Regions from separate parts of the Streptomyces avidinii genome, predicted to be linked through region 2. Evidence: riboswitches for the same ligand, from Rfam matches in the RefSeq annotation. Region 2 holds a riboswitch; each other region holds the start of a gene.
The links. Region 2 has a riboswitch for thiamine pyrophosphate ahead of thiO (glycine oxidase ThiO). Riboswitches for the same ligand answer to the same signal wherever they lie in the genome.
Positions count from the first base shown of each region.

Region 1: another riboswitch for thiamine pyrophosphate. It lies ahead of thiC (phosphomethylpyrimidine synthase ThiC); the one in region 2 lies ahead of thiO (glycine oxidase ThiO).
Region 3: another riboswitch for thiamine pyrophosphate. It lies ahead of OG373_RS12355 (thiamine ABC transporter substrate binding subunit); the one in region 2 lies ahead of thiO (glycine oxidase ThiO).

Region 1 covers NZ_CP108863.1:4,614,154-4,624,458, reverse strand. Annotated here, with positions in the region: gene OG373_RS20645 (cyclophilin-like fold protein) at 1-259, shown strand, start outside; gene hisC (histidinol-phosphate transaminase) at 429-1,508, opposite strand; gene OG373_RS20635 (LacI family DNA-binding transcriptional regulator) at 1,870-2,985, shown strand; gene OG373_RS20630 (metallophosphoesterase) at 3,235-4,518, shown strand; gene OG373_RS20625 (hypothetical protein) at 4,667-5,485, shown strand; gene thiC (phosphomethylpyrimidine synthase ThiC) at 5,580-7,367, opposite strand; TPP riboswitch at 7,362-7,507, opposite strand; gene OG373_RS20615 (YibE/F family protein) at 7,580-9,061, shown strand; gene OG373_RS20610 (SsgA family sporulation/cell division regulator) at 9,066-9,515, opposite strand; gene OG373_RS20605 (IclR family transcriptional regulator) at 9,613-10,305, opposite strand, start outside.
Region 2 covers NZ_CP108863.1:6,222,302-6,232,606, reverse strand. Annotated here, with positions in the region: gene OG373_RS28045 (phytoene desaturase family protein) at 1-820, shown strand, start outside; gene OG373_RS28040 (hypothetical protein) at 840-1,700, opposite strand; gene metF (methylenetetrahydrofolate reductase [NAD(P)H]) at 1,750-2,664, opposite strand; gene thiE (thiamine phosphate synthase) at 2,824-3,459, opposite strand; gene OG373_RS28025 (Rv2175c family DNA-binding protein) at 3,543-3,908, opposite strand; gene OG373_RS28020 (NAD(P)/FAD-dependent oxidoreductase) at 4,168-5,388, opposite strand; TPP riboswitch at 5,470-5,581, shown strand; gene thiO (glycine oxidase ThiO) at 5,579-6,766, shown strand; gene thiS (sulfur carrier protein ThiS) at 6,763-6,963, shown strand; gene OG373_RS28005 (thiazole synthase) at 6,969-7,763, shown strand; gene pknB (Stk1 family PASTA domain-containing Ser/Thr kinase) at 7,919-9,835, shown strand; gene OG373_RS27995 (deoxyribonuclease IV) at 9,845-10,305, shown strand, end outside.
Region 3 covers NZ_CP108863.1:2,884,139-2,894,443, reverse strand. Annotated here, with positions in the region: gene whiG (RNA polymerase sigma factor WhiG) at 44-880, shown strand; gene OG373_RS12395 (TetR/AcrR family transcriptional regulator) at 933-1,490, shown strand; gene OG373_RS12390 (M23 family metallopeptidase) at 1,594-2,085, opposite strand; gene rpsB (30S ribosomal protein S2) at 2,337-3,257, shown strand; gene tsf (translation elongation factor Ts) at 3,393-4,229, shown strand; gene pyrH (UMP kinase) at 4,392-5,171, shown strand; gene frr (ribosome recycling factor) at 5,264-5,821, shown strand; gene OG373_RS12365 (phosphatidate cytidylyltransferase) at 5,821-6,897, shown strand; gene rlmN (23S rRNA (adenine(2503)-C(2))-methyltransferase RlmN) at 6,991-8,103, shown strand; TPP riboswitch at 8,162-8,271, shown strand; gene OG373_RS12355 (thiamine ABC transporter substrate binding subunit) at 8,357-9,454, shown strand; gene OG373_RS12350 (ABC transporter permease) at 9,550-10,305, shown strand, end outside.

The sequences.
Region 1 (10,305 bases), 1.6 Mb from region 2:
CTGGGGCGAGGAGGTCTACTTCGACACCGGCGTCTCCGTCGCCCTGGAGGACGACGCGCGGCAGGTCGTCGACCCCGGCACGGTCGCGTTCTGGACCGAGGGCGACGCTCTCGCGCTGCCCTACGGCCCCACTCCCATCTCGCGCGGGGGCGAGAGCCGCCTCGCGAGCCCGTGCAACGTGCTCGGCTCCTTCGACGGCGACCCCCGCCTGCTGTCCACCGTCCGCGACGGCGATCCCGTCCGCGTGGAACTCGCCTGAGCCACCGGAACGGTCCGGCCGGCAGGACATCCCCGTCGGCCGCGGCGGCCGCGCAAACCGCCCGGAGCGCCGAGCACGACGGAACTCCCGCCCCGAAGCCCCCGAAGCCGGCGGAGCCCCCGAAGCGGAGCCCCCGGACCCACCAGGACTCCCGGAGCTCCTAGAGCTCCTAGAGCTCCTTGAAGAACGCCTCCGCCGTGTGCAGGAAGAGGTCGTTCGCCTCGGTCTCACCGATCGTGACCCGCAGGCCCTCGCCCGCGAAGGGCCGGACCACCACACCGGCCTTCTCGCAGGCCCCCGCGAACTCCGCGGTCCGCTCCCCCAGCCGCATCCACACGAAATTCGCCTGCGTGTCCGGCACGGTCCAGCCCTGGGCGACCAGCGTCTCGTGGACCCGGGCGCGCTCGCTCACCAGCGCCCCGACACGGCCCATCAGCTCGTCCTCGGCACGCAGCGAGGCCACCGCCGCGTCCTGCGCGAGCTGGCTGACGCCGAAGGGCATCGCCGTCTTGCGCAGGGCCGCTGCCACCGGCTCGTGGGCCACCGCGAAGCCGACCCGCAGGCCGGCGAGCCCGTACGCCTTGGAGAACGTACGCAGCACGGCGACGTTCGGGCGAGCGCGGTAGAGCTCGATGCCGTCCGGTACGTCCGCGTCGCGCACGAACTCGCGGTAGGCCTCGTCCAGGACCACCAGGACGTCCGAGGGCACCTGGTCCAGGAAGCGCTCCAGCTCGGCGCGGCGCACGGCCGTACCGGTGGGGTTGTTCGGGTTGCAGACGAAGATCAGCCGGGTCCGGTCGGTGATCGCGGCGGCCATCGCGTCGAGGTCGTGCACGTCGCCGTCGGTCAGCGGAACCTGAACGGAGGTCGCGCCCGTGATCTGCGTGAGGATCGGGTACGCCTCGAAGGAGCGCCAGGCGTAGATCACCTCGTCGCCCGGGCCGGCCGTCGCCTGGATCAGCGACTGGGCCACACCGACCGAGCCGGTGCCCGTGGCGATGTGCTCGACCGGCACTCCGAAGCGCTCGGCGAGCTCGTTCACGAGGCCGGTGCAGGCCATGTCGGGGTACCGGTTGAAGTTCCCGGCGGCCGCGACCGCGGTCTCCAGCACGCCCCGCAGCGGCGGGTACGGGTTCTCGTTCGAGGACAGCTTGTACGCGACAGGCCCCCCGGCGGCAGCCGGCTTGCCGGGCTTGTATGTCGGAATGCCGTCCAGCTCGGCGCGCAGCTTCGGGCTCTTCTCGCTCACCGCAGGTCCTCCTCGACCGTCCCGTACGACGTCGCCGTCGACTCAATACTGCTCACCTTATGAGGATTCCGCCGTTCCGAGAATGGGGGCGCCTGGAATGCGGGGGAGCGCGCGCATATATGCGCGCGCCGGTGGCCTGCGCCGTGGCGCGCATCCCTCGTGCAGGTGAGTTGCGACCGGCCCGAGATCGCATCGTTTTGGCATGCCCGGACCCGACGACAAGCCCCACCATCACTCCGAGCGATCAAATGCCTTCATTTCCAAGGTCATTGGGGGTGGCGAACCATGCAGAAACGTGCCTGTCAACGCGTGCATATGCACGCGGACCACCCTCCCCACCGAGCCCTACTATCGGCTCGCCATGACAGCAGCAGGGAAGCATCAGGTGAGCCGGACCGAGACCACCCGGCGGGCCGCCGGCCGACAGGGCCGGGCCGGCATCAGGGACGTGGCCGCCGCGGCGGGCGTCTCCATCACAACCGTCTCCGACGCGCTCAATGGCAAGGGACGGCTGCCCGACGCCACCCGCCGCCACGTTCGCGAGGTGGCCGACCGCCTGGGCTACCGCCCGTCGGCCGCCGCCCGCACCCTCCGTACCGGCAAGTCCGGCCTCATCGGCCTGACCGTGACGACATACGGGGATGAACCTTTCACCTTCACCGAATTCGCCTACTTCGCCGAGATGGCCAGGGCCGCCACCTCCGCCGCGCTCGCCCGCGGCTACGCCCTGGTCATCCTCCCCGCCACCTCCCGCCACGACGTGTGGTCGAACGTCGCCCTCGACGGCACCGTCGTCATCGACCCCTCCGACCACGATCCCGTCGTCACCGAACTGGTCCGCCAAGGCCTGCCCGTGGTCTCCGACGGCCGCCCCGCAGGCTCCCTCCCCGTCACCGCCTGGGTCGACAACGACCACGAGGCCGCCGTACTCGGCCTCCTCGACCACCTCGCCGCCGCCGGCGCCCGCCGGATCGGGCTGCTGACCGGGACCACCACCGACACCTACACCCGGCTCTCCACCACCGCCTACCTCAACTGGTGCGAGCGCGTCGGCCAGGACCCCGTCTACGAGTCCTACCCCGCCCACGACCCGTGTGCGGGCGCCGTGGCCGCCGACCGGCTCCTCGCCCGCCCCGACCGGCCCGACGCGGTCTACGGGCTCTTCGACCCCAACGGCACCGACCTGCTCGCCGCCGCCCGGCGCTACGGCCTGCGTGTCCCCGAGGACCTGCTGCTCGTGTGCTGCAGCGAGTCCACCGTCTACGCCAACACCGAACCGCCCATCACCACCCTGTCCCTCAAACCGCGCCGCATCGGCACCGCCGTCGTGCAGCTGCTCATCGACGCGATCGAGGGAGTGGACACGGGGCGACCCGTCGAACAGGTCGTCCCGACCGAGCTCATCATCCGTACCTCGTCGCAGCGCAGGCAGCCACGCACGACCGTCAGCCCGCCCCGTTCTCCGGCACAGGACTAGACCGACAGACCGTCCGGTCGGCCTGTCCAAGGGCCGACCGAGGACAGTCCGACCACCGACCAAGGACCGGCCGAGGATTTCAGCAACACCGATATCGGGAGAAAGCGGTAGGAACGATCGGCTCCGCACAGGATTCACCACCCCTGGTGCGTCACAGAGCGCGAGCCGCATTCCTATGATGGGCGCACGACATCACGGACCCTCCTCCTCGGAGGTCAGGAGGGTCCGCAGGTGTACGGCAGCGCGACGGTGGTGGAGGGGTCGATGACTCAGGGGGCCGGTCAGGGACCCGCGATGCGGACGGACACGCTGCGGGACTTCCGGGTTCCAGTCACCGAACCCGCCCTGTACGCCGTATCCACCGGGCTGCCCGGCGAGGCGCCCGTCTACGGCGAGTACCCGGCGTACTACGAGAACGGCGCCGCGCCGAGTGTGCCCCCGCAGCCGGGGTACCCGCCGCAGGCGCCCGCGCACGTGCCGGCCGCGCCGCAGCAGCCCCCCGCGCCGCAGGCCCCGTACCCCGACACGCAGCTCCCCCTGCGCCCCGACGGCGAACCCGCGCACGCGATGACCCAGGGCGCCGACGAGGAGGACCCGGAGGGCTACACACCGACCTACCGGGACCTGCCCGTCATCGGCCGCGGCGCACTCGGCGGACCCGGCGACACCGTCCAGGTCCAGTACGTGCCCCAGGACCAGGCCGCCGGCCCCGGACCGCTCTACGTCGTCGGCGACGTCCACGGCTACCTCGACGAGCTCGTCACCGAACTCCAGGCCCAGAGCCTGATCGACGCCGAGCGCCGCTGGTCCGCGGGCAACGCCCGGCTCTGGTTCCTCGGCGACTTCACCGACCGCGGCCCCGACGGCATCGGCGTCATCGACCTCGTCATGCGGCTGTCCGCCGAGGCCGCCGCAGCCGGCGGCTATTGCAAGGCCCTTATGGGCAACCACGAGTTGCTGCTCATCGGCGCCAAGCGGTTCGGCGACACCCCCGTCGTCTCCGGTGCAGGCACCGCCACCTTCCAGGCCGCCTGGCTCCTCAACGGCGGCCAGCGCACCGACATGGAGCGCCTCCAGGACGTCCACCTGCAGTGGATGTCGCGCCTGGACGCGGCCGTCCTGGAGGAGGGCCACCTGCTGCTGCACTCCGACACCACGGCCTACCTCGACTACGGCGACTCCATCGAGGACGTCAACGACACCATCCACGAGCTCCTCAACCGCGGCGACGCCGACATCACCTGGGACCTCTTCCGGAAGTTCACCAAGCGCTTCGCCTTCCGCGACGAGGGCACCGGCCCGGCGGCCGTCCGCGAACTGCTCGACACCTACGGCGGCAGCCGCGTCGTCCACGGGCACAGCCCCATCCCGTACCTGCTCGGCGAAGTGGGCACGGAGGACGGCGACGAGTCCCGCGGCCCCGAGGCCGTGGACGGCCCGCACGTGTACGCGGAGGGGCTCGCCATCGCCATGGACGGCGGCGTGACAATGGCAGGCAAACTGCTTGTCGTACAACTCCCCCTGAGCGACTGAGAGCTTACGGAGAGGGGTATTTCCGGAAAGCCCCTGTCACGGCGTGGCGTGGGCGCTCTACCATCGCTCTATCCGTAGCAGGCTCTCCTCCGTTTGTGCCGGCGCCCGGGTCTACGCGGGCATACCGGCTTCTACGGAGCATCGGGGGATGCACATGACCAGCGCTCCGCACCTGCTGACCGAAGACCGGCCGGAGTTCGATCGGCTCGTCGACGAGGCTCTGCGCGCCGCGCACGAGCGGCCCGAACTCGCCACGCTCGGCGAACGACTGAACGCCGAACAGCTGCGCACCATGGCCCAGGGGGCCAGCGCCCTGCTGGCGGCCGCGGCCGCCGCCGAGTACGGCCACTACGTGAAGGTCCGTGAGGAACGGCGTGACGAGGTACTGACCGCGCCCGGTACGTCGGCGGACGAGGACGGCGGGCAGGGCAGCGGTGGCGGCGCGGGCGTCAGCGCCGTGGTCGCGGTGCTCGCGCCCGTCCTCGCGGGCACCGCCATGCTGATCTTCCTGCTCGTCGGCTACCTCCTGAAGATGATCGAGCCCGAACCGGCCTTCGCCGAAACCATGCTGACGGCGGGTTGGCTCTTCGGCGGGCTCACCGCGGTCGCCCTGCTCTTCGCCGTGATCGGACTACTGGTGACGGCCGTCCGCAACAGCGCGACCGAGGTGGTCGCGGACGAGACCGAGGCGATACCCGACGAGGTCGCACGGGCCCGTGAGGCCTGGCGGCACGCCCTTCTGGAGCGCGGCATCATGCCCTTCCTGCGGGACGCGCTGGCCGACCCGAGTGCGGGCCCGGGCTTTCCCACCCCCCGCACCCCGGCGGCGGGACGGATCCCCAACCTCGGATACAGCAGACCCGACTTCACGAGCCCGGGCTCCCCGTCGGAAACCCCGCGGCCCGGCTACACCCCTCCGGACTTCACGAGCCCGGACTTCGGCGGCCCGGAGCACGAGCGGGAGTGACGTACGGCATGTGGTCACCGCCCACGCGCCCGGGACACAGGACGGACCCGCGACTCCCCCCATGGGTCGCGGGTCCGTCCTGTGTCGCTCCCGCTCAGTCGGCGAGCGGCAGGTAGACGCGGCTGCCCGAAGCCGCGAACTCGGCGGACTTCTCGGCCATCCCCGCCTGGATCTCCTCGGCCTTCAGGTCACCACCGTGCTCACGGCGGATGTCCTGCGAGATCTTCATCGAGCAGAACTTCGGACCGCACATGGAGCAGAAGTGCGCGGTCTTGGCCGGCTCGGCCGGGAGGGTCTCGTCGTGGAACTCACGGGCCGTGTCCGGGTCGAGGGCCAGGTTGAACTGGTCCTCCCAGCGGAACTCGAACCGGGCGTCGGACAGGGCGTCGTCCCACTCCTGCGCGCCCGGGTGGCCCTTGGCCAGGTCCGCGGCGTGCGCCGCGATCTTGTACGTGATGACGCCGGTCTTGACGTCGTCGCGGTTCGGCAGGCCCAGGTGCTCCTTGGGCGTGACGTAGCAGAGCATCGCGGTGCCCCACCAAGCGATCATCGCGGCGCCGATGCCCGAGGTGATGTGGTCGTACGCGGGCGCGACGTCCGTGGTCAGCGGGCCGAGCGTGTAGAACGGCGCCTCCTCGCAGATCTCCTGCTGGAGGTCGATGTTCTCCTTGATCTTGTGCATCGGGACGTGGCCCGGGCCCTCGATCATCGTCTGGACGTTGTGCCGCTTGGCGATCGTGTTCAGCTCGCCCAGCGTCTTCAGCTCGGCGAACTGGGCCGCGTCGTTGGCGTCCGCGATCGAACCGGGGCGCAGGCCGTCGCCCAGGGAGTACGTGACGTCGTACGTCGCGAGGATGTCGCAGAGCTCCTCGAAGTTCGTGTAGAGGAAGTTCTCCTTGTGGTGGGCCAGGCACCACGCGGCCATGATCGAGCCGCCGCGCGAGACGATGCCGGTCTTGCGGCGGGCGGTCAGCGGCACGTAGGGCAGCAGCACGCCGGCGTGGACCGTCATGTAGTCGACGCCCTGCTCGGCCTGCTCGATGACCGTGTCCTTGTAGATCTCCCAGGTCAGGTCCTCGGCGCGACCGTCGACCTTCTCCAGCGCCTGGTAGAGCGGCACGGTGCCGATCGGGACGGGGGAGTTGCGCAGCACCCACTCGCGGGTGGTGTGGATGTTGCGGCCGGTCGAGAGGTCCATGACCGTGTCGGCGCCCCACTTGGTCGCCCAGGTCATCTTGTCGACCTCCTCCTCGATGGAGGAGGTGACCGCGGAGTTCCCGATGTTGGCGTTGACCTTCACCAGGAAGCGCTTGCCGATGATCATCGGCTCGATCTCGGGGTGGTTCACGTTCGCCGGAAGCACCGCGCGACCTGCGGCGATTTCCTCCCGAACGACCTCGGGGGAGACGTTCTCGCGGATCGCGACGTACTCCATCTCCGGGGTGATCTCACCGCGGCGGGCGTACGCGAGCTGCGTGACGGCGGCGCCGCCCCGGCCGCGGCGGGGCTGCCGGGGGCGGCCAGGGAAGACGGCGTCGAGGTTCTTGAGGCCGCCGCGCGGCGAGGTGTGCTTGATGCCGTCGTCCTCGGGGCGCACGGGGCGACCCGCGTACTCCTCGGTGTCACCGCGGCTGATGATCCAGTTCTCGCGCAGCGGCGCGAGGCCGCGGCGGACGTCGGTCTCGATCTGCGGGTCGGTGTACGGGCCGGACGTGTCGTAGAGCGTCACGTCCTTGCCGTTGGTGAGGTGGACCTGGCGGACCGGCACCCGGAGGTCGGGCCGGGAGCCCGCCAGGTATCCCTTGTGCCAGCCGGGCTGGCGCTCGGTCCGGTCGTCGGCGTCCTGGCTGACGGCAGGCGTGCGTGCATCCTGAGTGGTCATGAGACCTGATCTCCCTACGCCGGCATTACCCGGTAACAGGTTCGGCGGTCGACGCAGCCTCTTCCCGTACGCATCCGTGATGCTCGTACGGTGATCAGCGTCCTCTCAGCCCGGTGCTCCGAGCTCCCGCGTTGTGCAAAGGTGACCCCACGCTAGCGTCATCCATGGCGTGCTGAACAGTGGGCCCCCTCATCTCTTGCGATGATCTGCTGGTGACGCCCTCGCTGCAGCCCCCCACCGAGCCCACAGAGACCCGTGGCCACAACGGCCACGACGGCCACGAGCACGACGGCCACGAGCACGGGAGCCCCGGGCAGTCCGCCGGGCACTCGCCGGGGCAGCCCGACGGGCACTCCGGCGGTCATTCCGGTGGGCACTCCGGTGGGCACTCCGCGGGAGGGCATGCCCACGGCCACAGCCACAGCCACGGGCCGGCCGCCCCCGTCTCGAAGCACCTGCGCAAGGTCATCGCGGCCGTACTGATCCCCTTCGCGGCCGCCGTCTTCGTCGGCATGGCGGTGCTCTGGCCGGGCGGTGCCCCCGACCACGAGCGCAGCGGCGTGGGCTTCGACCGGCAGACCCAGCAGGGCGTGGTCACCTCGCTCGAACAGGTCGACTGCAAGTCCGTGAACGCCGCCCAGGTACCGACGACCGCGGCTCCTTCCACCCCCTCGGGCCGCCAGGCCCAGGCCGAGCAGACCGGCGAGTGCAAGAAGGCCACCGTCGAGGTCACCAGCGGCCCGGACAAGGGCCGCACCTTCGTGGAGATCGTCCAGCCGGGTGCACCACGGCAGTTGGAGGACGGCCAGGAGGTGGTGGTGGCGTACGCGCCGGACGCCCCGCGCGACCTCCAGTACTCGGTGATCGACGTGAACCGCAAGCTCCCGATGGCACTGCTGGCCGGCATCTTCGCCGTCGCGGTCGTCGTGGTCGGACGGATGCGCGGGCTGTTCGCGCTGATCGCGCTCGCGGTCAGCTTCGGCGTTCTGACCCTCTTCATCCTCCCGGCCATCCTGCAGGGTTCGAACCCGCTGGTGGTCGCGGTGATCGGGGCGAGCGCGATCATGCTGATCGCGCTCTACATGTGCCACGGGCTGACCGCCCGGACCTCGGTGGCCGTTCTCGGCACGCTCGTCTCGCTGTTGCTGATCGGGCTGCTCGGCTCGGGGTTCATCGACTGGGCGTTCCTCAGCGGCAACACCGATGACAACACCGGGCTGATCCACGGGCTGTACCCGGACATCGACATGAGCGGTTTGCTGCTCGCAGGTGTGATCATCGGATCGCTCGGCGTGCTCGACGACGTGACGGTCACCCAGACCTCGGCAGTGTGGGAACTGCGCCAGGCGGACCCCTCGATGGGGCCACGAGCCCTTTACCGGGCGGCCATCAGGATCGGCCGCGACCACATCGCCTCGGTGGTCAACACCCTGGTGCTGGCCTACGCGGGTGCCGCGCTGCCCCTGCTTCTGCTGTTCTCGATCGCGAACAGCAGCATGGGTTCGGTGGCCAACAGCGAGCTGGTGGCGGAAGAGATCGTACGGACCCTCGTGGGCTCGATCGGGCTGGTGGCCTCGGTCCCCGTGACGACGGCGCTGGCCGCGCTGGTGGTTTCTGCCGACCGACCGGGATCCCCGGCCGGCGTCCCGGCCGCAGGGCCGGTCCGCGGCCGGGGCCGGCGGCGCAAGCGCTGAAGGGTCAGCCGGCGTTCTGCTCGTTCTGATGCGATTCGGCGAGGATCTTGACGAGGGCCTCGTCGAGGTTCTCCTCGAAGTCGCCCAGGTTGCGCTCCTGTCCGAGCGGAACGATCCGGTCGGTGCGGTCGAGGAACGCGACGAGCGGCGCCGCGCTGGCCCGGAACAGGGCCCGGTCGCCGCCGACCTGGAGCCGGATGTGGACGTCGGACAGATCTTCGGGGTGGGTGGGGGCGATGTGCACATCGCCGTCACCGCATGGCTTGTTGATGCCGTCGAGGAGAAGTTCCCGGCCGAACGCCCAGGTCACGGGCGCATCTCCGGGAAGGTGGAAGGTCAGGCGGACTGCGTAGGGGTCGCGTGCGTCGTACCGGAGTTCCACCGGAATCCGGAACGAGAGCTCCTCGGAAACGAGGAAGCTCATCATGACCTCTGCCTGTACCGACTCGCGCATTGACTACCCCGCTGTAGTTGAAGTGGCCAGGAATGATCCCCCAGGACCCACTTGACAAGAGTGGTGGAAGCGGTAGCAGATCACAAGGAGTGAGTTTTCAGATACTGATAGAGAACGAGAGGGTGCTCAACAGCGCGCCTACTTCACTCCGTAGCCGATCGACTACATAGAGCAATCGTTCTTCTTGGTGGAGGGGTAGAGAAATAGCCATCGTTGCGGCCGTATCGCCGGCCGTAATGGGGATGGCGGCGCAGATGATGCCGAGGGCATATTCCTGGCGTTCGATCACAGGCTGCATTCGCCCGAGGGCGGCGATCCGGTTTTCCAGGGACCGCAGATCCCGCACCGTATAGGGGGTGATGGCCTCGACCGGATGGCGGTCGTAGTAGTCCCGGCGCGTCTCCTCGTCGAGTTGCCCGAGCAGGCACTGTCCGATGGCGTGCGCATGGCCGGTCGCACGGAAGTCGGCCCACTCCTCGCAGGCCGGGCTGGCCGGAGTGTCCGAGACACCCACGACCTCGATCTCACCCTCGCGGTAGACCGCGAAGTAGACGGGGGCCCCGACCGCGTCGCGGAAGTGCGCGAGGGAGTCGAGGATCATGCTGCGACGTTTCTGCTGTAGTCCCCCACCGGCGAGCCGACCCGCGGCCTCGCCCAGTACGAAGACTCCTCTCGCTCTGCGCAGATAGCCCTCGTGCGTCAGGGTGCGCAGCAGGTGGTACGCGGTGGGAAGCGGGAGCCCGGCCTCGCGCGCCAGCTGCTTCGCCGGGGCTCCCTCGCTATGGGACCC
Region 2 (10,305 bases):
CGGGCTCGACCCCGCCACCGCACCCGCCTCGGCGGCCGTGCTCCCGTACATGGAGCAGACCTTCGGCAGCTGGTACGTGCGCGGCGGGATGCGGGCCCTGGCCACCGCCGTGTACGAGCGCTGCCTGGAGCGCAAGGTCGCCTTCGTCTTCGGGGCGGAGGTCCGGGAGGTCCTGGTCCGGGACGGCCGGGCGGCCGGACTGCTGCTGGCCGACGGCAGCGAGGCCGCCGCCGACACGGTCGTGTGCGGGATCGACCCCCGGCAGCTGCCGGCCGGTTCGCTGCCGTGGCCGCCGGAGGCGGTCCCGGCCCGCGGGGACGGCGTACCCGGGCGGCTCACGCTGCTGCTCGCGCTGCGCGGCGCCCGCCCCGCCGCGGCCGTGCACCGGACGGTCGTCCACGCCTCCGGGGCCCAGGTGACGGTGATGCGCCCGGACGATCCGGCCACCCGGCCCGACGCGGAGCACGAGGCGGTCACCGTGAGCGCCGTGCACGGGCCCGAGACCTCGGAGCCCGAGGAGCTGCTGAAACTCGCGGAGAAGGCCGTACAGGGCCTGCGGGAGCGGCTGTTGTGGCACGAGGTGCGGACCCCGGCCGACATCGAGGCGGCGACGGGTGCGGTGGGCGGCGCGGTGCCCCCGCCCGCCCTCGCGGGGGCCGGGGGCCGGCTGCTCCAGCCGGCCAACACCACGGCCGTGCCCGGGCTCTACCTGGCGGGTGGCTGGGCCCACCCCGGCGGCGGGCTGCCGCACGCCGGGATGACCGGGTCCCTGGTGGCCGGCCTGATCGTGGAGGGCGCGGAGTTCCGCGGCTCCCGGTGACCGTGACCGGCGGCGGTGCTCAGTAGCGGTACTGCTCGTACCCGCCCTGCTGGGGGTACGGGTACTGCTGCGGCTGCTCGCCCTGGTCCTCCATCGGGTAGGACTGGCCGGCCCCGTCGGTGGACCGCTGCTGCGGGACCCAGACCCCGCCGGGCGGGGTGTCCGTGGAGTACTGCTGCTGCCCGTAGTCGGCGTACGGGGTGTAGTCGTACGGCTGGGGCGGGACGACGCCGCCGCCGGTGCCGATGTACGGGTCCGAGTAGGCGGCGTACACCTGCTGCTGATCACCCGTCGGGTAACCGCCCGAGTAGTCGTAGCCGCCCTGGTTCTGCTGGTCGTAGTACGCGGCGTACTGGTGGGCGTCCTGCTCGGCCGTGGTGAACGGCGAGGCGAAGGCAGCCGTCCGGTCGACCTCGGGGGCCGGCGCGAAACTCTGTATCCCGTACGACCCGGTGTCCTCGGGGACCGGCTCCGGGCTGTAGACCGCTTCGGGTGCGTCCCGGAGCGGCCGCTCGGCCGCAGCCCCGTTCGCGTCCTCGTACTCCAGCGCGGTCACCCGGAGCGCGGGCTCCTGCTTGGTGCCGGCCGACCGGCGGCGGCGCGTCTGCTGCGGGGCGGGCTCACCGCCGCGGCGCAGCGCCCAGCCGGCCACGAAGCCCTTGCGGAAGGACAGGGTCACCAGGGTCTGGCCCACGGCGAACGCCGCCGCGCCGGCCCCGATGACCAGCACCGACGGCAGGACCACTCCGGCGACCACGCCGAGGAAGCCGGCGAAGGCGAGCAGGCGCCAGCGGAGCCGGGCCTTGTACTGCATCAGGACCTCGGCAAGCAGCCACAGCGCGACGAAACCGAACGCGGTGTAGAGGACCGTCATTCCCATGCATGGCCCCTCTCGGTACGGCCGCCGGCGCGGGAACGGGGACGGCCGATCAGGCCCGCTGGTGCAGGCCCAGGTTCTCGTAGATCTCGAGAGTCGCCGTGGAATTGTTGAGCGTGATGAAGTGCAGGCCCGGGACACCCTCGGACAGCAGTCGCGCGCAGAACTCCGTGGCGAACTCGATGCCAATGGAGCGTACAGCGGCCGGGTCGTCCTTGACGGCGAGCATGCGCTCTTTCACGTCTGCGGGGAAGACCGCGTTGCTGAGTTGGGGCAGTCGGTCGAGCTGCTTGATACCCACAACAGGCATGACCTCGGGGATGATCGGGGTCTCGCAGCCCGCCTTCTCGACGCCGTCGCGCAGCCGCAGATAATTCTCCGGATCGAAGAACATCTGGGTGATCGCGTAGTCGGCTCCGGCGTGGCACTTGTCCACGAAGTGCCGGATGTCCGTGTCCCAGTCCGTCGAACGCGGGTGCATCTCGGGGAAGGCGGCGACGCCGACGCAGAAGTCGCCGGACTCCTTGACCAGCCGGACCAGGTCGGCGGCGTAGTGCACGCCCTCGGGGTGCGCCACCCACTCGCCCATCGGGTCGCCCGGCGGGTCACCGCGCACGACGAGCATGTTCCGGATCCCGGCGTCCGCGAACTGCCCGATGACGTTGCGCAGCTCCGCGACCGAGTGGTCCACGGCGGTGAGGTGCGCGACGGGGGTCAGGGTGGTGTCCGCGGCGATCTCCTGGGTGGCCTTGACCGTGCCGCCGCGCGTGGAGCCGCCGGCTCCGTAGGTGACGGAGACGAAGCTGGGGGATACCGCCTCGACCCGGCGCAGGGCGTTCCAGAGGTTGCGTTCGCCCTTCTCCGTCTTCGGGGCCCAGAACTCGAAGGAGTACGAGCGCCCGGACGCGAGGAGGTCGCGGACCGTGTGCGCACGGTCCGACCAGGTGGAAGCGGTACCAGAGGCCATGTGGGCAGGTTAGACGCGGCCCGGCGGACACCGAAGCCTTGTCCACGTTTTGGACACGTTTTTGGACACCTGGAGGCCCGGCTCTGGCCGAAAACCGCTGCCGCCGGTACGCGGGTGGAGGCGATGGCGGTGGCCGTGCGCTGTCCGGGCGGACAGGACTCAGCCGAGGCGGGCCCGTACCCGCTTGGCGAGCTCGGCGGCGGCCGCACCGGGGTCGGTGGCCTCGGTGAGCGCGCGGACGACCACGACGCGGGTGGCGCCGGCGTCCAGCACCTCGTCCAGGTTCGAGCCGTCGATGCCGCCGATGGCGAACCAGGGCCGGTCCTGCTCCAGCGAGGCCGCGTACCGGACCAGATCGAGGCCGGGCGCGTGGCGGCCGGGCTTGGTGGGGGTGGGCCAGCAGGGTCCGGTGCAGAAGTAGTCCACGCCGGCTTCGGCCACGGCCGCGTCGACCTCGGCCTCGGCGTGGCAGGACCGGCCGATCAGCACCTGCTCGCCGAGGATGGCGCGGGCCGCGGGGACGGGGATGTCGCCCTGGCCGAGGTGCAGGACGTCGGAGCCGATGGCGTGGGCGACGTCGGCGCGGTCGTTCACGGCGAGGAGCTTGCCGTGGCGGCGGGCGGCCTCGGCGAAGACGTGGAGGTGTTCGAGCTCCTCCCCCGCCTCCATGCCCTTGTCGCGGAGCTGGACGATGTCCACACCCGACGAGAGCACGGCGTCGAGGAACTCGGGGAGGTCACCCTGGCGCTTGCGGGCGTCCGTGCAGAGGTAGAGCCGGGCGTCGGACAGCTGCATGGGTGTACCCCCCGTGGTGGATGCGGCGTACGGGCCGGGCCGCGGCCCGGTCCGTACACCGCTGTGGAGCGAAGGCGATCAGGTCAGAGGGCGAGCGCCTGCGCGCGGCGCTTCACCTCCGTGCCGCGATTCTCGCTCAGCGCCTGCACGGGGGTGCCGGGCAGGGTCGGATCCTCGGTGAAGAGCCATTCCAGGATCTCCTCCTCGGTGAAACGGTCGTCGCGCAGCACGGTCAGCAGACCGACGAGGCCCTTGACGACCTTGTCGCCGTCGATGAAGGGAGCCGGAACCTGCAGGGAGCGGTTCTCGCCCCGGCGGACGGCGATGAGCTGCCCTTCCTTGACCATCTGGCGGACCCGGGTCACCTCGATGTTCAGCATCTCCGCGATGTCGGGAAGGTACAGCCACGAGGGGACAAGGGCATCGATCTTTGCGTCAATCTCGGTCACAGGGACAAGCCTGCCATCTCGGCCACGCCGCCGGTACCTGAGCAGCCCCGTCCGGGTCGCGGCCGTACCCGGGCTCCGCCCCGGACCCCGCGCCTCGAACGCAGGCGAGGCCGTGTTTCAGCCCGTCCAGGGGGCACCTCCCAGCGGTAGCCGGGGGAGATTGAGCACCGGGCCCGGGCGGAGCCCGGGAAACGGAGAAAGGGCGGGGCCGGAACAGGCTCGGCGCAGCGGCACCCGCACCCGCACCCCGCCCGGGCCGTCAGGCCGTGGCTGATTTCAGCGGGGTGCCGGGGTCGGAGACCTTGGCGGGATCCACGGGAACCCCCGTCTCGATCAGGCGGCGTCCCTGCGCCAGGTCGCGCGGGCGGCCCACGGCCAGGACGGCGACGAGTGCGCCGGCCTTCAGCCAGCACACCGACCAGGAGGGCCCGGCCGCGTCCCCGCGCAGGAGCAGGGTGTCGGCCCCGCCGTGGTGTCCGGCGTACTGCACGAAGCGCCCGAACTGCTCCGACCAGAAGTACGGCACCGGGTCGTAGACCCGGTCCGGCTCCCCGGCGAGGATGTTCGCCGCGACCGTCCGCGGGCCCTGGAGCGCGTTGTCCCAGTGGTGCACGAGCAGCCGCGTCCCGTACCTCCCGGACGGGAAGGAGGCGCAGTCGCCGACCGCGTACACATCGGGCAGCGAGGTCCGCAGGTACGCGTCCGCGGTGACCGAGCCGTCGGGGCCGCACTCCACGCCGGTCCCGGCCAGCCATCCGGTCGCGGGGCGCGCGCCGATGCCCACCACCACCGCGCCGGCGGGCAGGACGCGCCCGTCGGCCAGCAGGACCCGCCCGTCCTCGATCCCGGCGACCTTCGCCCCGGTGATCAGCCCGGCGCCGGCCTCCTCGTACCAGCGCGCCATCGGCTCGGTGGCCTCGGCGGGGAGCGCCCCCGCCAGCACCCGGTCCGCCGCCTCGACCACGGTGACCTCGCAGCCCGCCTCGCGGGCGGCGGTGGCGAACTCGGCGCCGATCCAGCCCGCCCCGACGACCACGGTCCGGGGCGACGCGGCCAGCACCGGGCGCAGCCGGGCCGCGTCGTCCAGGGTGCGCAGCAGGTGGACGCCGGGGACGCCCTCGGTCCCGGGCAGGGTCAGCGGCTGCGCGCCGGTGGCCAGGACGAGGATCCCGTAGGGGACGGGTCCCGCCTCGGTGTCCAGCTCGTGGTCGGCGGCGCGCAGTCCGGTGACCTCGGTGCCGAGCCGCAGGCGGATGTCGAGCCCTTCGAAGTCCACGTCGAAGGCGGAGTCCTCGGCCTTGCCGAGGAGGACCGCCTTGGACAGCGGGGGCCGGTCGTAGGGCTGGTGGGGTTCGGCTCCCAGCAGGGTCACGGGGCCGGTGAACCCCTGTTCTCGCAGGGCGACCGCGGTCTGCACCCCGGCCATTCCGGCGCCGACGATCACGACGCCGCGCTGATTCTGTTCCGTCTGCTCGCTCACGCGGCCAGCCTAATCATCTGACGCTCCGTCAGGAATAGGTGCCGCCTTACCGGCCGTCCACCGCCGGGTTAGTCTGGCCACCGTACCTATCGCGGGAGTCCGGCGCACCGGGCTGAGAGGGAGGCTGGCCGGCCTCCGACCGTACGAACCTGATCCGGGTCATGCCGGCGAAGGGAGGGGCTGGACGCCCATGCACTCATCCCGAACATCCCGAACATCCCGCAAGGGATCCGACGTCCTCGTCATCGGGGGCGGAATCATCGGCCTGGTCACCGCCTGGCGGGCCGCCGCGCGCGGGCTGCGCACCGTACTCGCCGACCCCGCACCCGGCGGCGGCGCCGCCCAGGTCGCGGCCGGCATGCTCGCCCCCGTCACCGAGCTGCACTACGGCGAGGAAGCCCTGCTCGGCCTCGGCCTCGCCTCCGCCGCACGCTATCCGCAGTTCGCCGCCGAGCTCGCCGAAGCGAGCGGCGGCCTGGACATCGGCTACCGCGCCTGCGGCACCCTCGCCGTCGCCCTCGACGCCGACGACCGCCTCCACCTGCGCGAGCTGCACGCCCTGCAGCGCCGCTGCGGCCTGGAGTCCGAGTGGCTCACCGGCCGCGAGTGCCGCCGTCTGGAGCCCATGCTCGCCCCGGGCGTACGCGGCGGCCTGCGCGTCGACGGCGACCACCAGGTCGACCCCCGCCGGCTCGCGGCGGCCCTGCTGGCCGCCTGCGAACGGGCCGGCGTCACCATCCACCGGTCGGGCGCGGAACGACTGCTCACCACCACCGACCGCGCGACGGGCGCCCTCCTCGCCGACGGTACGGAACTGCTCGCCGACCAGGTGGTCCTCGCCGCGGGCTCCCTCACCGGCCGGCTGGCGGGCGTACCGCCGGAGGTCGCGGCCCCCGTACGGCCCGTCAAGGGCCAGGTGCTGCGGCTCACGGTGCCGGCCGCGTACGCGCCGTTCCTGTCGCGGACCGTACGCGCCGTCGTGCGCGGCAGCCACGTCTACCTCGTGCCGCGCGAGAACGGCGAACTCGTCGTCGGCGCCACCAGCGAGGAACTGGGCTGGGACACCACCGTCACCGCGGGCGGGGTCTACGAACTCCTGCGCGACGCCCACGAACTGGTCCCCGGCATCACCGAACTCCCCCTCACCGAGACCCGGGCGGGCCTGCGCCCCGGCTCCCCCGACAACGCCCCGCTGCTCGGCCCGACCGACCTGCCGGGCCTGCACCTGGCCACCGGCCACTACCGCAACGGAGTGCTGCTGACCCCGCTCACCGGCGAGGTCCTCGCCGAGCTGCTGGCCACCGGCGAACTACCGGAGATCGCGCGTCCCTTCACCCCCCGCCGGTTCTCCGCCGCACGTCAGGAGTCGTACGCATGACCATCTCCGTCAACGGCGAACCGCGCGAGGTCGCGGTCGGCGCCACCCTCGACACGGTGGTCGCCACCCTGACCACGGCGCCCTCCGGGGTCGCCGCCGCGCTCAACGAAACCGTGGTGCCGCGCGGGCAGTGGCCGGCCACGGTCGTCGGCGACGGCGACCGGGTGGAAATCCTGACCGCGGTACAGGGGGGCTGAGCGGCATGGCGGACGACCTCTTCACCCTCGGCGGCCGGACCTTCTCCTCCCGCCTGATCATGGGCACGGGCGGGGCCCCTAGCCTGGACGTCCTGGAACGCGCCCTCGTCGCGTCCGGCACCGAACTGACCACGGTCGCGATGCGGCGGCTGGACCCCACGGTCCAGGGCTCCGTCCTGTCCGTACTGACCAAGCTCGGCATCTCGGTCCTCCCCAACACGGCGGGCTGCTTCACGGCGGGCGAGGCCGTGCTCACGGCCCGGCTGGCCCGGGAGGCGCTGGGCACGGACTGGATCAAGCTGGAGGTGGTCGCGGACGAACGGACCCTCCTGCCGGACGGCGTCGAACTGCTCGACGCCGCCGAGACCCTGGTGGACGAGGGCTTCACGGTCCTGCCGTACACCAACGACGACCCGGTGCTCGCGCGGAAGCTGGAGGACGTGGGCTGCGCGGCGATCATGCCGCTCGGCTCCCCCATCGGGTCCGGCATGGGCATCCGCAACCCGCACAACTTCGAGCTGATCACGGAGCGGGCGTCGGTACCGGTCATCCTCGACGCGGGCGCGGGCACGGCGTCCGACGCGGCCCTGGCGATGGAGCTGGGCTGCGCGGCGGTGATGCTGGCCTCGGCGGTGACCCGCGCACAGGAGCCGGTCCTGATGGCGTCGGCCATGCGGGACGCCGTCTCGGCGGGCCGCCTGGCCTTCCGCGCGGGCCGCATCCCCCAACGCCGCTTCGCCGAGGCCTCCTCACCCGCGGAGGGCCGCGCGACGCTGGACCCGGAGCGCCCGGCGTTCTGACCCCGCCGGGCCCGGAGCCGATCAGGGACCGGGCGGCGCCGGAGCCCCCCACCCCGTCCGGCCCCGTCCCCTCCCGGCCCGTCCCCACGTCACAGCTGCGCTGCAAGGCGACCCGCCCGGGGTGGGGTCTTCGGGGCGGCTCGTAGAATCGCCGGGTGGATACGACCCTGGATGACCCCCTCGTCGGGCGCGTGCTCGACGGCCGCTACCGCATCGACGCCCGCATCGCGGCCGGCGGCATGGCCACGGTCTACCGGGCCGTCGACACGCGCCTCGACCGAGTGCTCGCGCTGAAGGTGATGCACCCGGCGCTCGCCGCCGACACCGCCTTCGTCGACCGGTTCATCCGCGAGGCGAAGTCCGTCGCCCGGCTCGCGCACACCAACGTGGTCGCCGTCTTCGACCAGGGCACGGACGGTCCGTACGTCTACCTCGCCATGGAGTACGTCTCCGGCTGCACGCTGCGTGACGTGCTCCGCGAGCGCGGCGCGCTCCAGCCCCGGGCCGCCCTCGACATCCTCGAACCGGTCCTCGCCGCCCTCGGCGCCGCCCACCGGGCCGGCTTCGTCCACCGCGACATGAAGCCCGAGAACGTCCTGATCGGGGACGACGGCCGGGTGAAGGTCGCGGACTTCGGGCTGGTCCGGTCGGTCGACTCGGTCACCAACACCACCGGCTCCATCCTCGGGACGGTCTCCTACCTGGCCCCCGAGCAGATCGAGAACGGCGTCGCCGACACCCGCGTGGACGTCTACGCCTGCGGTGTCGTCCTCTACGAGATGCTCACCGGCTCCAAGCCGCACCTCGGCGGCACCCCCGCGCAGGTGCTCTACCAGCACCTGCACGAGGACGTCCCGCCGCCGTCCGCCGCCGTCCCCGGGCTGCCCGCCGGGCTCGACGAGCTCGTCGCGCACGCCACCGCCCGCAACCCCGAGCTGCGCCCCTACGACGCGGCCTCGCTGTTCGGCCTCGCCCGTGAGGCCCGCGCGCTGCTCAGCGATGCCGAGCTGGACGCCGTACCGCCGCAGGCGCGTGCCGAGGAGCGGTCGTCGGCCGAGGACCGTACGGGCGTCATCCCGCGTCCGGTGGCCGTGCAGCACCCGGTGCAGCACACCTCCCGCCTGGAGATGCCCCCGGCCCCGCCCGCTCCGCCCACGCACCGGCCGGCCGGCGCCGCGCGACGGCCACGCCGTGGGGTGCTGCTCGTCGTCGCGGGCGTGCTGCTGGCGCTCGGGCTCGGTGTCGGCGTCTGGTACATCAACTCCGGACAGTTCACCAAGGTCCCGAACCTGCTCGGCAAGACCGAGGCGCAGGCCCGCTCCCAGCTGTCCGCGGCCGGGCTCGGGGTGAAGGGCGTGGACCGGAAGTTCAGCGACGCATTCGACCGCGGGACGGTGATGAACACCGACCCGCCGGGCGGCCGGCGGATCCGCGGCAACGGCGCGGTGACGATCACCATCTCCCGCGGCCCCGAGGTCGTGGCCGTGCCCAACCTGAAGGGCCGGCCGCTGGAGGAGGCCAAGGCGGAGCTGACCCGGTCCGGCCTGGCCCCCGGCATCGTCACCCAGGCCTTCAGCCAGGACATCGCCCAGGGCTCGGTGATCAGCACCAATCCGCCGGGCGGCGAGAAGCGCGCGCCGGACACGGCCGTCTCGCTGGTCGTCAGCAAGGGCCGCCCGGTGCCGGTCCCGAGCGTGACCGGGATCCCGGTCGACCAGGCGAAGGCGTCCCTGGAGGCCCTGGGACTCAAGGTCGCGACCGCCCCCGAGCAGGTCAACGCCCCGTCCGCGGCCGGTACGGTCGCCAATCAGTCGATCGGGGCGGGCACCCAGGCCGCGGCCGGGGACACGGTCACGCTGACCGTGTCGAAGGGCCCCCGGCAGCTGCCGGTCCCGAGCGTGACCGGCCAGGAGGTGGACGCGGCCCGCAAGGCGCTGGAGGCCGCCGGCTTCAAGGTGAAGGTGGACCGGCCGCTGATCTCCTTCAGCAACACGGTGGACACCCAGTCGGTGCCGGCCGGGCAGAGCGCCCCGGAGGGCACCACCATCACCATCAGGACCAAGGGGCTGTAAGCCGTGGTGATGCGCAATCCAGTGGGTGGGCACGTCCCCGTCGCCGGCGGGCTCGCCTCCGTCGGCCTGACCTACGCCCGGGAGATGGGAGCGGAGGCCGTCCAGGTCTTCGTCGCCAATCCGCGCGGCTGGGCCACCCCCGTCGGCAGTCCGGCGCAGGACGAGCGGTTCCGGGCGGAGTGCGCGGCCGGGGCGATCCCGGCGTACGTGCACGCCCCGTACCTGATCAACTTCGGCTCGCACACCGAGGCGACGGTGGAGAAGTCGGTGGAGTCCCTGCGCCACTCGCTGCGCCGCGGCCGGGAGATCGGCGCGCTCGGGGTGGTCGTGCACACCGGGTCGGCGACCGGGGGCCGCCCGCGGGAGGTGGCGTACGCGCAGATCAGGGAGCACATGCTGCCGCTGCTGGACGAGCTGACGCACGACGACGACCCGTTCCTGCTGCTGGAGTCGACGGCCGGGCAGGGCTC
Region 3 (10,305 bases), 3.3 Mb from region 2:
CACGCTACGCTCCCAAGGAATCCGGCTCCGGCAAAGGCGAAGCATGCCCCAGCACACCTCAGGGTCCGACCGCGCTGCGGTGCCCCCCGCTGCCCGCGGCGGCGTGCGGTCCACCGCGCCCTCGTCCCTGGAGGTGCTGTGGCGCTCGTACAAGGAATCGGGTGACGAGCGGCTGCGGGAGCAGCTGATCCTCCACTACTCGCCCCTGGTCAAGTACGTCGCCGGCCGCGTCAGCGTGGGCCTGCCGCCCAACGTGGAGCAGGCCGACTTCGTCTCCTCCGGGGTCTTCGGGCTGATCGACGCCATCGAGAAGTTCGACATCGACCGGTCGATCAAGTTCGAGACGTACGCGATCACCCGGATCCGCGGCGCGATGATCGACGAGTTGCGGGCACTGGACTGGATCCCCCGCTCGGTCCGGCAGAAGGCGCGCGCCGTGGAACGGGCCTACGCCACGCTGGAGGCCCAGCTGCGGCGCACCCCGACGGAGAGCGAGGTCGCCGGGGAGATGGGGATCGGGGTGGAGGACCTCCACACCGTCTTCAGCCAGCTGTCGCTGGCCAACGTGGTCGCCCTGGAGGAATTGCTGCACGTCGGCGGGGAGGGCGGCGACCGCCTCTCGCTGATGGACACGCTGGAGGACACCGCAGCCGACAACCCGGTGGCGGTGGCCGAGGACCGCGAACTGCGCCGCCTGCTGGCACGGGCCATCAACACACTTCCCGAGCGGGAGAAGACCGTGGTGACCCTCTACTACTACGAGGGGCTCACGCTCGCCGAGATCGGCAACGTCCTGGGCGTCACCGAGAGCCGGGTCAGCCAGATCCACACCAAGTCCGTGCTGCAACTGCGCGCGAAGTTGGCCGATGTGGGGAGGTGAGCTTGCGGTACCTCCGTAGAGTGGATGCGTGCCCAGGATTCGAGCGGCCTCCGTGGCCGAGCACCGGTCGATGCAGCGCGGCGCCCTCTTGGACGCTGCGCGTTCCCTGCTGTCCGAAGGCGGGACGGAGGCGCTGACCTTCCCCGCCCTCGCGGAGCGGACCGGGCTGGCCCGGTCCTCCGTGTACGAGTACTTCCGCTCCCGCGCCGCCGTGGTCGAAGAGCTGTGCGCCGTGGACTTCCCCGTGTGGGCCGCCGAGATCGAGGCGGCGATGGAGCAGGCGCAGTCGCCGGAGGCGAAGATCGAGGCGTACGTGCGCAGCCAGTTGGGGCTGGTGGGGGACCGGCGCCACCGCGCGGTGGTGGCCATCTCGGCCAGCGAGCTGGACGCGGGCGCGCGGGAGAAGATCCGGGCGGCCCACGGTGGGCTGGTGGCGATGATCGTCGAGGCGCTGAGCGGCCTGGGGCAGGCGGAGCCGAGGCTGGCCGCGATGCTGTTGCAGGGGGTCGTGGATGCGGCCGTGCGGCGGATCGAGCTCGGCGCGGCGGAGGATCCCGCCGTCGTGACGGAGGCCGCCGTCGCCATGGCCCTGCGGGGCGTACGGGGCTGAGCTCCGGCCGAGGTCCCCGGGGCTCCGCCCCGGATCCCGTGCCTCCGCCCCGGATCCCGTGCCTCCGCCCCGGACCCCGTGCCTCCGCCCCGGACCCCGTGCCTCACACGCCGGCGGGGCCGGATTCCGCCGGGTGTTCGACCGGTGGGACCGGTAGGAGGCGGGGTGTCGGGCGGGGGAGGAGGGTCAGGGGGTTGAGGTAGGTCTCGCCCGCCAGCAGGCCCCAGTGCAGACACGGCGCCGGGCAGTGCGAGCCCTCCGTCAGGACCGCCACCACCTGGCCCGCCCTGACCTGCTCGCCCTCCGTGACCAGGGGCCGGACCGGCTCGTACGTCGTGCGCAGGCCGTTCGGCAGGGCCAGCGAGAGGACCCCGCGGCCGGCGACGGGGCCCGCGTGGTGGACCCGGCCGTCCGCGACCGCCCGGATCTCCGCGCCCACCGGGGCCGACAGGTCCACGCCGCGGTGACCGGCCGCGTACGGGGTCGGCGGCGGGTCCCACCAGCGGGCCACCGACAGCGGCGCGGGCAGCGGGCGGACCCCCGGGACGGCCGACTGGGCCAGGGCCAGGAGCAGGCTGAGCAGCAACGTCGTCATGGGCCACAGCGTCGCGCGCGTGAGCCGGCCCGTGCCCGGTCCTGTGGACGACCGGGCCGCTGTGGACAACGGCGTCACCCGGCATACCGCCGGGTCCCGTACACTTCTTGTGGCGATCCGGGTCACCGGGTCGACTTCGCACGCCCCGGCGCCAGGCTGAAACAGCCAGGTGACAGCGTCTCTCGGTCCCCTCATGGGGGCAGGGCGCGGTGGGGCGTCAGGAACCAAACCGAGAAACCAAGGAGATGGCCATGGCCGTCGTCACGATGCGGGAGCTGCTGGAAAGCGGCGTCCACTTCGGTCACCAGACCCGCCGTTGGAACCCGAAGATGAAGCGCTTCATCTTCACGGAGCGCAACGGCATCTACATCATCGACCTGCTGCAGTCGCTGTCGTACATCGACCGCGCCTACGAGTTCGTGAAGGAGACCGTCGCGCACGGTGGCTCCATCATGTTCGTCGGTACCAAGAAGCAGGCCCAGGAGGCCATCGCCGAGCAGGCGACGCGCGTTGGTATGCCGTACGTCAACCAGCGGTGGCTGGGTGGCATGCTCACCAACTTCTCCACCGTCTACAAGCGCCTTCAGCGTCTGAAGGAGCTTGAGGCGATCGACTTCGAGGACGTCGCCGCCTCGGGTCTCACCAAGAAGGAGCTCCTGGTCCTCTCCCGCGAGAAGACCAAGCTGGAGAAGACCCTCGGTGGTATCCGCGAGATGTCGAAGGTTCCCAGCGCCGTCTGGATCGTCGACACCAAGAAGGAGCACATCGCCGTCGGTGAGGCGCGCAAGCTCCACATCCCGGTCGTCGCGATCCTCGACACCAACTGCGACCCCGACGAGGTCGACTACAAGATCCCGGGCAACGACGACGCGATCCGTTCCGTCACCCTGCTCACCCGCGTGATCGCCGACGCCGTCGCCGAGGGCCTCATCGCCCGCTCCGGCGCTGCGACCGGCGACTCGAAGCCGGGCGAGAAGGCCGCCGCCGAGCCGCTCGCCGAGTGGGAGCGCGACCTGCTCGAGGGTGACAAGAAGGCCGACGAGACCGAGGCCGCCCCGGCTGCCGAGGCTGTCGCCGAGGCCCCGGCCGCCGAGGCCCCGGCCGCCGAGGCTGTCGAGGCTCCGGCCGCTGAGGCTGTCGAGGCTCCGGCCGCCGACGCCGAGCAGGCCTGACCCACTGAGAGCGCCCGGCGTTCACGCGCCGGGCACTCGCAGCACGGACGATGACGGCGGGGGAGCCGCGCCAAAAGCGCGGCGCCTCCGCCGTTCACCCGTAGATCTACGACTTCGAGAGAGAATCACAGACTCATGGCGAACTACACCGCCGCTGACGTCAAGAAGCTCCGCGAGCTCACCGGCGTCGGCATGATGGACTGCAAGAACGCGCTGGTCGAGTCCGACGGCGACGTCGACAAGGCCATCGAGGCCCTCCGCATCAAGGGTCAGAAGGGCGTCGCCAAGCGCGAGGGCCGTTCTGCCGAGAACGGTGCCGTTGCCTCCCTCATCGCCGACGACAACACCTCCGGTGTCCTCGTCGAGCTGAAGTGCGAGACGGACTTCGTCGCCAAGGGCGACAAGTTCCAGGCGGTCACCAACCAGATCGCCGCGCACATCGCCGCGACCTCCCCGGCCGACATCGAGGCGCTGCTCGCGTCCGAGATCGAGCCCGGCAAGACCGTCCAGGCGTTCGTGGACGAGGCCAACGCCAACCTCGGCGAGAAGATCGTCCTGGACCGCTTCGCGCAGTTCACCGGCGGTTACGTCTCGGCGTACATGCACCGCACCATGCCCGACCTGCCGTTCCAGATCGGCGTCCTGGTCGAGCTGGACAAGGAGAACGCCGAGGTCGCCCGCGGCATCGCGCAGCACATCGCCGCGTTCTCCCCGCAGTGGCTGTCCGCCGAGGACGTTCCGGCCGAGAAGGTCGAGTCCGAGCGTCGCGTGGCCGAAGAGGTCACCCGCGCCGAGGGCAAGCCCGAGGCTGCCATCGCGAAGATCGTCGAAGGCCGCGTCAACGGCTTCTTCAAGGAGAACACCCTCCTTGGCCAGGCCTACGCCCTGGACAACAAGAAGTCGGTCCAGAAGGTCCTGGACGAGGCCGGTGTCACCCTGGTGCGCTTCTCGCGCATCAAGGTCGGCATCTGAGTCCGTCCGTACGCGACGGACACCGGACCCCGGTAGGGTCTGAGGCAGTCGTCCGCGCTCGCGCGAGGCGACCGCAGATCTGACGAGGAGGCCATTGCCGTAGAGGGAACCGCAAGGACCCACCGGCAATGGCCTTCTTCGTATGTGCACGAGGAGATCTCCATGAATCAGGGCGTGGACCCCCACACCGCATCCGACGACAAGAGCGACCAGGACAAGAAGGGCCGCCGCTTCATGCTGAAGCTGTCGGGCGAGGCCTTCTCCGGTGGCGGAGGACTGGGCGTCGACCCCGACGTGGTCCACGCCATCGCGCGTGAGATCGCCGCGGTGGTCCGCGACGGCGCGGAGATCGCGGTCGTGATCGGCGGCGGCAACTTCTTCCGCGGCGCCGAACTCCAGCAGCGCGGCATGGACCGGGCCCGGTCCGACTACATGGGCATGCTCGGAACCGTCATGAACTGCCTCGCACTCCAGGACTTCCTGGAGAAGGAGGGCATCGACTCCCGCGTGCAGACGGCCATCACCATGGGCCAGGTCGCGGAGCCGTACATCCCGCTGCGTGCCGTGCGGCACCTGGAGAAGGGCCGCGTCGTCATCTTCGGCGCCGGCATGGGCATGCCCTACTTCTCCACCGACACCACGGCCGCCCAGCGCGCCCTGGAGATCGACGCCGAAGCCCTGCTCATGGGCAAGAACGGTGTCGACGGGGTCTACGACTCCGACCCCAAGAAGAACCCGGACGCGGTGAAGTTCGACGCGCTGGAATACAGCGAGGTCCTCTCCCGCGACCTCAAGGTCGCCGACGCCACCGCCATCACGCTCTGCCGCGACAACAAGCTGCCGATCCTCGTGTTCGAGCTGCTTGCCGAGGGCAACATCGCCCGCGCCGTCAAGGGTGAGAAGATCGGGACGCTCGTGAGCGACCAGGAAACCCGGGCCTGAGCAGTCCGCTTCCGGACCGAGCGGGCCCGCACCGGCCCGCCAGACCCGCCCGCCCGCCTGAACCATCCATTTCTGACATGCAGGAGCACGTGGTGACCGAAGAGATCCTCCTCGAGGCCGAGGAGAAGATGGAAAAGGCCGTCGTCGTCGCCAAGGAAGACTTCGCCGCGATTCGCACCGGCCGTGCGCACCCGGCGATGTTCAACAAGATCGTGGCGGAGTACTACGGCGCCATCACGCCCATCAACCAGCTCGCCTCCTTCTCGGTGCCCGAGCCGCGCATGGCGATCGTGACCCCGTTCGACAAGAGCGCCCTGCGCAACATCGAGCAGGCCATCCGCGACTCCGACCTCGGTGTCAACCCGAGCAACGACGGCAGCATCATCCGGGTGACCTTCCCCGAGCTGACGCAGGACCGCCGCAAGGAGTACATCAAGGTCGCGCGCACCAAGGCCGAGGACTCGAAGATCTCGCTCCGCGCCGTCCGCCGCAAGGCCAAGGACGCCCTTGACAAGCTGGTCAAGGACAAGGAGGCCGGCGAGGACGAGGTGCGCCGCGCCGAGAAGGAGCTCGACGACACCACCGCGAAGTACGTCGCGCAGGTGGACGAGCTCCTGAAGCACAAGGAAGCCGAGCTCCTCGAAGTCTGATGAACGACTCTTCCTGGCAGCCGGAGCCGGTTCCGGCGGGTCCCGCATACGATGCGCAGGTGGGCCCGCACACTCGGCCCATGCCCATCGTGCCCGATGCCGCCGGCCGTGACTTCGACGACCGGGAAGCACGCGATCGGGGGGTCGCCGCCGACAGCGGCCCCCTCTTCCGCGCCGATACGCCGCCGCAGGAGCCCATGCCCAGCCCCCCGCCTCCGCATGCCCAGCAGCCGCAGGACGCCTCGCCCCCGCCGCCGAAGAAGCGCGCGGGCCGGGATCTACGTGCGGCCATAGGGGTCGGCGTGGGCCTCGGCGCGGTGATCTTCGCCTCGCTGCTGATCGTCAAGGCCGTGTTCGTCGGCGTCATCGTCGTCGCCGTCGTGGTCGGCCTGTGGGAGCTCACCTCCCGGCTGCAGGAACAGAAGGGCATCAAGGCCCCGCTGGTCCCGCTGGCGGTCGGCGGCGCCGCCATGGTCATCGCCGGATACGTCCGCGGGGCCGAGGGCGCCTGGGTCGCCATGGCCCTGACCGTGCTGGCCGTCCTGGTGTGGCGGATGACCGAGCCGCCCGAGGACTACCTCAAGGACGTCACGGCGGGCGCCTTCGCGGCGTTCTACGTCCCCTTCCTGGCCACGTTCGTCGCGATGCTGCTCACCGCCGACGACGGCCCCCAGCGCGTGATCACCTTCCTGCTGCTGACCGTGGTCAGCGACACGGGGGCGTACGCGGTCGGCTGGCGCTTCGGCAAGACCAAGCTCGCGCCGCGCATCAGCCCCGGCAAGACCCGCGAGGGACTCTTCGGCGCGGTGGCCTTCGCGATGGCGGCCGGCGCGCTGTGCATGGAGTTCCTGATCGACGGCGGCTCCTGGTGGCAGGGTCTGCTGCTCGGCCTTTCGGTCGCGGTCAGCGCCACCCTGGGCGACCTGGGCGAGTCGATGATCAAGAGGGACCTCGGCATCAAGGACATGGGCACGCTGCTGCCGGGACACGGCGGCATCATGGACCGGCTGGACTCCCTGCTTCCGACGGCCCCGGTGGTGTGGCTGCTGCTCGCAGCCTTCGTGGGCACCGGCTGACCTGCGAAAAGGCGTCGCAGGACGCCGGGCGGTTACTCTTGGAAGGCGCGCTGCTTCTGCGGCGCGCCTTTCGTCTTACAAGGAGTACCTGCCATGGCCCGCCCCGTTCCGGGAGAGCTCACCTTCGTCGCCCCTCGTGGGGCCAAGAAGCCGCCCCGGCACCTCGCCGACATGACCCCGGCCGAGCGCCGCGAGGCGGTCGCCGCGATCGGCGAGAAGCCGTTCCGGGCCAAGCAGCTCTCCCAGCACTACTTCGCGCGGTACGCGCACGACCCGGCCGAGTGGACCGACATCCCGGCGGGCTCGCGCGAGAAGCTCCAGCAGGAGCTGCTGCCGGACCTGATGAACGTCATCCGGCACATCTCGTGCGACGACGACACCACCCGCAAGACCCTGTGGAAGCTGCACGACGGCACGCTCGTGGAGTCCGTGCTGATGCGCTACCCCGACCGGGTCACCATGTGCATCTCCTCGCAGGCCGGCTGCGGTATGAACTGCCCGTTCTGCGCCACGGGCCAGGCGGGCCTCGACCGCAACCTCTCCACCGCCGAGATCGTGCACCAGATCGTCGACGGCATGCGGGCGCTGCGCGACGGCGAGGTCCCCGGCGGCCCGGCGCGGCTGTCGAACATCGTCTTCATGGGCATGGGCGAGCCGCTGGCCAACTACAACCGCGTGGTCGGCGCCATCCGCCGGCTCACCGACCCGGAGCCCGACGGCCTGGGTCTTTCGCAGCGCGGTATCACCGTCTCCACCGTCGGCCTGGTTCCGGCCATGCTGCGCTTCGCCGACGAGGGCTTCAAGTGCCGTCTGGCCGTCTCGCTGCACGCGCCCGACGACGAGCTGCGTGACACCCTCGTCCCGGTCAACACCCGCTGGAACGTCCGCGAGGTGCTCGGCGCGGCCTGGGAGTACGCCGAGAAGTCCGGCCGCCGGATCTCGATCGAGTACGCCCTGATCCGCGACATCAACGACCAGGCCTGGCGCGGTGACCTCCTGGGCAAGCTGCTCAAGGGCAAGCGTGTGCACGTCAACCTGATCCCGCTGAACCCGACGCCGGGCTCCAAGTGGACCGCCTCGCGGCCCGAGGACGAGAAGGCCTTCGTGGAGGCGATCGCCCGCCACGGTGTGCCCGTGACCGTACGTGACACCAGGGGTCAGGAGATCGACGGCGCGTGCGGCCAGCTGGCCGCCTCGGAACGCTAGATTCCGCTTCCGTTCGATGTGATTCGGCCGCGGGGTACCCTGTGGCCGAACCAATTTCATATTCCGACAGGGGAGCGCCACAGCGCTGAGAGTGCGGTATCCGTCATCCGCAGACCCTCTGAACCTCGCCCCGGTCATTCGGGGTAGGAAGTTCGGTCACCACTCTTGCTGTTGCGCCCTGCCCGGCGTCCGCTCCTGCAGAGCGCCGGGCAGGGCCGCGTCTTCTCCTGGACATCCCAGGAGGAATTCACCAATGAGCACCACCAAGAAGATCGCGGGCGCCGCGCTCGCGGCCGCGCTCGGCGTCACCACGCTCAGCGCCTGTGGCGGCGGCGACGCACAGGACAAGACCGGCGCGAGCGACGCCCCGAAGTCCAAGACCGTCACGCTCGTCTCCCACGACTCCTTCAACGTGACCGACACGGTCCTCAAGGAGTTCGAGCAGCAGAGCGGCTACACCGTCAAGGTGCTGAAGTCCGGGGACGCGGGCGCCGCGCTCAACCAGGAGATCCTCACCAAGGGCTCCCCCCGCGGCGACGTCTTCTTCGGCGTGGACAACACGCTCCTCTCGCGCGCCCTCGACAACGGCATCTTCACCCCGTACGAGGCCAAGGGCCTCGGCGAGGTGAAGCCCGAGTACGTGCTCGACAAGGAGCACCGGGTCACCCCGATCGACTCCGGTGACATCTGCGTCAACTACGACAAGGCCTACTTCGCCGAGAAGAAGCTCGCCCCGCCGCAGACGTTGGACGACCTGATCAAGCCGGAGTACAAGAACCTGCTGGTCACCGAGAACGCCGCGACCTCCTCGCCCGGCCTCGGCTTCCTCCTCGCGTCCGTCGGCAAGTACGGCGACGAGGGCTGGAAGGACTACTGGAGCAAGCTGAAGGCCAACGGCGTCGAGGTCGTCGACGGCTGGGAGCAGGCCTACAACGAGCGCTTCTCCGGCTCCGCGGGCGGCAAGAAGGCCAAGGGCGACCGCCCGCTGGTCGTCTCCTACGCCTCCAGCCCGCCGGTCGAGGTCCTGTACGGCGAGCCGCAGCCGGCCGAGGCCCCCACGGGCGTCTCCACCGGCACCTGCTTCCGCCAGATCGAGTTCGCGGGTCTGCTCAAGGGCGCCAAGAACGAGGAGGGCGGCAAGGCCCTCGTTGACTTCCTGGTCAGCAAGAAGTTCCAGGAGGACATGCCGCTCCAGATGTTCGTGAACCCGGTGACGAAGGACGCCGTCCTGCCGGAGCTGTTCACCAAGCACGGCGTGGTCGTCGAGAAGCCGGAAAACGTGGCTCCGGAGACCATCGCCAAGAACCGTGAGCAGTGGGTCAAGGCATGGACCTCGCTCGTCGTGAAGTAAGCGGTTCCAAGGAGCCGGGCGCGGCGTCGGGGGGCGCCGCGCCGGGCCCCGGCCCCCGCGAGGGGGCGCGGGCGACCGCCGTGCGGCTCGCCCTGATGGCCCTCCCCCTCGCCTTCTTCGGGCTGTTCTTCGCCTACCCCGTCGCCGCGATCGTGGGGCGCGGCCTCAAGACCGACGAGGGGTGGCAGTTCGGCCGGTTCGCCGAGGTGCTGACCCGGCCCGACATCGCCGACGTGCTGTGGTTCACCACCTGGCAGGCATGCGCCTCCACCCTGCTCACGCTGGTGATCGCCCTCCCCGGCGCGTACGTCTTCGCCCGCTTCGAGTTCCCCGGCAAGCAACTGCTGCGGGCCTTGGTGACCGTTCCCTTCGTCCTGCCCACCGTGGTGGTCGGCACCGCCTTCCTCGCGCTGCTGGGGCGGGGCGGACTGACCGACGAGCTGCTGGGCGTCCGGCTCGACACGACCGTCTGGGCGATCCTGCTCGCGCACGTCTTCTTCAACTACGCCGTCGTCGTCCGCACGGTCGGCGGGCTGTGGGCCCAGCTGGATCCGCGCCAGGAGGAGGCCGCCCGGGTACTGGGCGCCGGGCGGTTCACCGCGTGGCGGCGGGTGACGCTGCCCGCACTGGTCCCGGCGGTGGCCGCCGCCTCGCTGATGGTGTTCCTGTTCACCTTCAGCTCCTTCGGCGTCGTCCTGATCCTGGGCGGGCCCTCGTACTCCACCCTGGAGGTGGAGGTCTACCGGCAGACCGCGCAGCTCCTGGACCTGCCGACGGCCGCCGTGCTGACGATGGTGCAGTTCGCCGCGATCGGCGGGATCCTCGCCGTGCACGCCTGGACCGTGCGCAGG